Desulfurobacterium sp. TC5-1: one gene and its partner. The protein of the gene in region 1 interacts with the protein of each later gene in a pairwise test. Links are inferred from orthologs where the notes say so. Each region holds a gene or a part of one and is shown on either strand. Other genes may lie near its edges.

Region 1 (3,581 bases):
GGCACCATTTTAAAGAGAATAACAAAGAGAGAAGAAACAGGTATCCCGTATCCAAGTACCGTTTCAGCTATAAAAGAGGCACGGTTCATAATCACTATCAAAATAAACACGACGAAGAGCAGTAAAAAAAGACGTAAAATCTCTTTTAAAACATACCTATGCAGAACCTTCATTTCCTCTTTCTTATCCTGTACCAATCAACAACAAGGGAACTTGCTATAAATATAGATGAATAGGTACCTGTTATGATTCCGACAAGAAGTGCGAATGAAAAGTTATTTATAGTACTACCGCCAAACAAAAAGAGACAGAGAACAACAAAGAATGTCGTAAGAGAAGTTATTATTGTTCTTGAAAGGGTTTGATTAATGCTCTCATTTACAAGCTCTTCAAAAGGCTTTGAATTTTTATATATTTGCATATTTTCCCTTATTCTGTCAAAGACAACAATCGTATCATTGATAGAATAACCTATGACCGTAAGGATAGCAGCAACAACAGGAAGATTAAATTCTCTTCCTGTAACCATAAGAAAACCTACAGTAATAAGAGCATCGTGAAAAAGGGCTAAAACAGAGGTAACGGCAAAAACCGGTTCAAATCTCCATGCTACATATATCAGAATGGCAATAAATGAATAAAGAACCGCCAGCAGTCCTTTTTCTTTCAATTCTTTTCCCACCGCAGGACCTATCATCTCAACTCTCAAAATCTGAACTTTATCTTTAAGTTTACCTGTCAACGTTGTCTTTATTTCTTCAACAATACGGTTAACATTATTGGCAGCAGGAACTTTCAAAATGTACTCATTTCCCGTTTGAATCTGCTGAACCGTTATACCGTTTCCTATATCCGTTTTCTTGAAAATTTCCCGCAATTTTTCGGCATTCACACTCCCTTCAACTTTTACCTGAACCAAAACACCACCGGTAAAGTCAATACCAAAACGAGGCCCCTTATAAAGACCATAAACCCAGGTTCCTACAATCAAAAGAAGGGAAATCGCATAAGCTATATATCTCTTTCCTATAAAATCAAACTCTCTTTCCATACTTTTTTACTCCTTAGATGCTAAAAAGTTGAGGTTTGTATTTAACTATTACATCAAGAATAACTTTTGTAACAAAAACAGCAGTAAACATGCTGCAGAGAATACCAAGTGAAAGTGTTACGGCAAAACCTTTAATCGGCCCTGTTCCAAACTGGAAAAGAACTGCCGCAGAGGCAAGTGTTGTTACATTGGCATCAAGAATTGTACCCCAGGCAGAAGAAAATCCAACCTCAACAGCAGATATAAGGGAACGGCCTTTCTTTAGCTCCTCTCTTATACGCTCAAAAATAATAACGTTAGCGTCAACAGACATACCTATTGTCAGGATGTAACCTGCTATACCTGGAAGTGTCAGCGTTGCCCCGAGAAGTGCAAGAAGAGCCCACAGAAGAATAACATTCATCATAAGAGCAACATCGGCTACAAAACCAGAAAACTTATAATAAACTACCATAAACACCATAACAATTACTAAACCAGCGATAGCAGATTTAATACCTTTAGAGATAGATTCATGACCGAGAGATGGTCCTATGGTAGTCTCCTCTATAATCTTTACAGGTGCAGGAAGTGCACCGGCCCTTAAAACAATAGCGAGATCTTTTGCTTCTTGATACGTAAACTGTCCTGTTATTTGACCCCTTCCGCCAATCTGAGAACGGATAACAGGTGCTGATTGAACCTTATTATCAAGAACAATAGCAAGTCTTGTTCCTATGTGAGAAGCTGTATATTGCTCAAAAATCTTTGCACCCTGACTCTTAAGTTCAAAACTTACGGCCGGCATGTTGTATTCATCAACACTCGGATAGGCATCTTTCAAATAAGCACCCGTCAGGATAGGTTCTCTTTTCACAAGATAATACATCCTGTTAACAACTTTACCGTTTTTCTTAATCTCCTGAACAAGGATTTGTTCATCAGACGGAACCTTTCCGCCAAGCTTCTTTAAAAGCTCCTCTTTTGAAGGTGCAACATCAATAACCTGTTTAAACTCAAGCTTTGCAACCCGTCCAAGTATCTTTTTAGCCCTATCTGGATTTTTAACACCTGGAAGTTCAACTATTATCCTGTCTTTACCGCTCCTCACAATAACTGGCTCAGCAACGCCAAGCTCGTCAATTCTGTTTCTTATCGTTTCAAGCGCCTGATTACAAAGTCTATCAACTTCTTTCTGTTTATAAGAATTTTTCATTGAAAGTTTTATTGTAGAATTACCTGCTTCTTTAATATCAAATATGTCTCCATAATCTTTACTTAATAACTTCTCAGCCTGAGAAACCTTATCAGCATCAAGTAATTCAATTGAAATAGAAGTACCTTCTCTTTTAATATCAAGAACAGGAATATTCTCCTTTTGAAGCAACGTTTTTATTTCCCTCATATACGAAGAGGTTTCATCTTCAAGTGCTTTCTCTGTATCAACCTGGAGAACAAGGTGTGTTCCGCCCTGAAGGTCAAGTCCAAGATTCACCTTTTTAGTTAAGCTAACATAAACAGCACATAAAAGAACTGCAAAAATAACCAGTATTCTCCACTTCAAATTTTTCATATCTCACTCCCACAGTACGGCTAAAATCAAGGACTTATTATACACGGTTTCCGTTAAATCTGTTAGCAAAAAAGAAAAAGCCCGCTTTAAAGCGGGCTTTTATAAAGCTAAAAACACCTTCAGTTATTCGGAATATCTTTATGACAGTTTAAACAAAGTTTTCCATTTTCCGTCTCCATCCTCATAAGCTGACGGGGATCATTCTTAAACTCAACATGTTCAAGATTCCTGAATGAAATGGTTTTGAGTGTGGCTTCAAAGTCTGCCTTTGCCACCTCTTCCCCAACTCCTGATAGAAGTTTACCTTCGTGTTTGTCAAATGAAGTCGGGTGTGGATTGTGACATGTAATACAATGGATTCTTCCATTAACTGATGGAAGATTTGCAACTTCACACTTCTGTCCTACGTGCTCAAGAGCACCGGGATGTGGATTTTTGGTGTGGCATCCAACACAAACCTTCCTTGGATCCGCCGAATTATCCTTTCCATGACAGTAAGCACACGTCTGCCTTAGCTTCTTACCCGAATAAAGCCACATACCTTCGTGAGGATTAAACTTTGCATAACACTCCTTACTGTGGCAGTTTAAACAAAAAGAAAGCGCTTGATTCTTTGCAACGTTACCTCTAAGAAACATATCTGACTCTTTTCCACTCATATCGTGGCAGGTAACGCATGTAACCTGACCGTTAGCAAGGGGAAAAGATGATGGAACATGAACACACTCTTTAGGTTCACCTTTACAGAGAACAGAGGTTACACAAGGCTTATGACACTTTAAACAATAAGAACTATCTGTGCCCGTATAACCTTTTCCACCACACTCAGCCGCAAGAGAGGCACTTCCCCCCATCACCATACCAATCATGAAGGCTACTAAAACTCTCCCTATCCTCATTCTTCTACTCCCTGTCCTGTTTTAGTTACATATATTCAAAAACTTCTAATAAACTTGTTTACTAAACATGCAAATTATA
Region 2 (3,094 bases), 610 kb from region 1 along the record:
TTGAAGGACTTATGGTTGATACATCAGTAACATTTGCAGACCTAAAAGGTGTTCTTGAACTTTTCTTGAGAGAATTCTTCGGTTCTGAAACAAAAGTTAGATTTAGACCAAGCTTCTTTCCATTTACAGAACCAAGTGCCGAAGTGGATATTGGCTGTGTAATATGCGGTGGCAAAGGCTGTAAAGTATGTAAAGGAACAGGGTGGCTTGAAGTCCTTGGCTGTGGAATGGTCGACCCTGCAGTGTTCAAGGCAGTAAACATCGATCCCGAAATTTACCAGGGATTCGCCTTTGGAATGGGCGTTGAAAGACTTACAATGCTCAAATACGGAATAGACGATTTAAGACTTTTCTTTGAAAACGACTTAAGATTCATAAAACAGTTCAAAGGGTTGGAAGTATGAGAATAACGTACAACTGGTTAAAAGAGTTCATAGATATTGAAGACCTATCTCCGCAGGAAGTTGCGGACATTATGACAGACATAGGTATAGAGGTTGATTCTGTTACCTATGCAGGAAAAGATATAGAAAAGGTCGTTATAGGTAAAATACTAACCATTGAAAAACATCCAAACGCTGACAAGTTAAAAATCTGTCAGGTAGATGTTGGAGACACCGTTCTTCAAATCGTAACAGGTGCCGATAACATATTTGAAGGCGCTGTTATCCCTGTAGCCCTTCACGGTTCAAAGCTTCCAATAGGTATAAGAATCAAAAAAAGCAAACTCAGAGGCGTTGAATCAAACGGAATGCTCTGCTCAGAGGAAGAACTTGGACTTACTACCCATTCCGAAGGGATAATGATCCTTCCCGAAGATGCAGGACTTCAGATCGGGGAAGATGCGGTAAAAGCTTTAGGACTTGATGACTGGATAATAGAATACGAAATAACAACCAACCGTCCAGATGCTCTAAGTGTGCTTGGCATTGCAAGAGAACTTAAAAGCGTATTGGGCAGAGAAATTGTACTGCCGGAGACTTCTTTCTCAACCATTGATGAAAATGCTTTAGACGCTCTTACACTTTCAGTGAAGGATGAAGTTGCCTGCCCAAGGTACGACGGTTTTGTTGCAAGAAACGTAAAAGTTAAACAATCACCTCTCTTCATGCAGATGAGGCTTTACAAGGTTGGATTAAGACCCATAAACAACGTTGTTGACATAACAAACTACGTTCTCTACGAATTAGGTCAGCCAATGCATGCTTTTGATGCCGACAAACTAACTGAAAACACAATCATTGTTAGAAGGGCAAAGGACGGTGAAACAATCGTAACGCTTGACGGAATTGAGAGAAAACTCACTTCAGAAGACTTAGTAATAGCAGACGCGGAAAGACCTGTGGCTCTTGCAGGCATAATGGGCGGGGAAGATTCAGGTGTTACATTCAACACCGACAGAATTGTTCTTGAAAGTGCACATTTTGAACCGCTAACAATCAGGAAAACAGCAAAAAGGTTGGGTATCTCAACTGACGCCTCTTACAGATTTGAAAGAGGTGCGGACATAGAAGCAACAATCTGTGCAGCTGAAAGGGCACTTCACCTCCTTCAAAAATTCGCAGATGCCGAAATCTACTCTGGAAAAGTGGAATTCTATCCAAAACCTTACACACCTAAAGTCATCGTTTTCAATCCGGAGAAAGTTAAAAAGCTTATTGGAGTTGACATCCCACCGAGAAAATCCTTTGAAATCCTTAACTCCTTGGGTTTCCCTGTTAAGAAAGAACAGGACTACATTATCGTAAAAGTGCCGTCCTGGAGAAAGTACGACGTCTCAAGGGAAGTAGACCTCATAGAAGAGGTTGTCCGCATCTACGGAATGAAAAAGATAGAAAGCACCTATCCGCTTTTGCATTCTAACGTAGAAAGGCCCCGTAGATTTGACAACATAATGAAAACAAAAGAGTTCCTATCCGCAAAAGGATTGAACGAAGCGATAAACTACAGTTTCATCGGAAAGAAACTTTACGACGCGTTCGGTCTTGATTTTGAAAACCTTATCAAAATATCCAACCCTCTGTCAGAAGAATGGGTTGGAATGAGAGACCTTTTAACTCCTTCACTGGTTAACAACTGCGTTCAAAATGTTAAAAGAAACGAAAAAAACGTGGCCCTATTTGAAGTTTCTGTTGTATTTGAAAACGTTGGAAAAGAACTTCCTGATGAAAAATTACACGCCGCTTTCCTGCTCTCAGGAAAACTTCCTGAAGGAATTTACAATGAAAGGGAAGTTGATTTCTACGACATTAAAGGAATAGCAGAAGAACTTATAGAATACTTTGGTCTAAAAGCTGAATTTGAAAGGTCAGAAGAGAAATTTCTCCACCCGGGACAATCTGCAAACATCGTAATAAATGGTGAAAAAGCAGGATTTATAGGCAGAATTCATCCTGATATTGAAGAGAACATGGGGATAAAACAACCTGTTTTTGCAGGTGAAATAGTTCTTGAAAAGCTTTTTGAACTTGCGGGCAAGGAAAAGAAAAGCTTTAAAAAACTTCCTAAATTCCCACCTGTAACAAGAGATATAGCTGTTTTGGTAGACAGGGAAATACCCGCATCAAAAGTTGAAGAGATTATTAAAAAAGCAGCTGGAAAACTTCTTGAAAAGATAAAACTGTTTGACGTTTATGAAGGAGAAAACATTCCAGAGGGCAAAAAAAGCTTAGCATTCTCACTTATTTTCAGGTCACCTCAAAAAACATTGTCAGATGAGGAAGTTTCTCGTATAATAGATAAAGTAGTTAAAAAACTCAGTGAGTCCAACATCACCATAAGGGCATAAGAGGAAGTGGAAAGTGGCAAATTTGCCAAACACAGTTGAGATAATTATCTCCGGCAGGAGATTTACCATAAGGACAGACAAAGATCCTGAGTACGTAAGGCATCTTGGTATTAAACTTGAGAAGATGCTGGATCGTATAAGAGCTGGCAACAATCGTATAACCTATGACAAAGCTTTAATAATAGCCTGTCTCTACCTGCTTGATGAGAATGAATCTCTCAGAGAACAGATAAGGGATCTTGGCATTGAAATTCAGCGGCTACATGAAGAAGGTGCCAAGATTCTAATCAACTCAAGAAAAATAGC

The links.
Region 2: the proteins of secD (region 1) and pheT interact in binary tests that used the Escherichia coli proteins (3 or more experiments, as listed by UniProt). The link is inferred for Desulfurobacterium sp. TC5-1 from one-to-one orthologs.

Annotation. Positions count from the first base shown.
Region 1 is NZ_ATXC01000001.1:178,157-181,737, reverse strand. What follows is about bases 335-3,160. They hold secD (protein translocase subunit SecD), read right to left. Parts: upstream 2,604-3,160; coding sequence 1,065-2,603; downstream 335-1,064. Other genes in these bases: H153_RS09800 (hypothetical protein), read right to left, coding at 2,723-3,160; secF (protein translocase subunit SecF), read right to left, coding at 335-1,051. Outside these bases: H153_RS0100945 (LptF/LptG family permease), read right to left, coding at 1-173; more of secF, read right to left, coding at 170-334; more of H153_RS09800, read right to left, coding at 3,161-3,502. UniProt on the Escherichia coli protein: Part of the Sec protein translocase complex. Interacts with the SecYEG preprotein conducting channel. SecDF uses the proton motive force (PMF) to complete protein translocation after the ATP-dependent function of SecA.
Region 2 is NZ_ATXC01000001.1:788,592-791,685, forward strand. It holds pheT (phenylalanine--tRNA ligase subunit beta), read left to right. Parts: upstream 1-400; coding sequence 401-2,788; downstream 2,789-3,094. Other genes in the region: pheS (phenylalanine--tRNA ligase subunit alpha), read left to right, coding at 1-404; H153_RS0104075 (cell division protein ZapA), read left to right, coding at 2,802-3,094.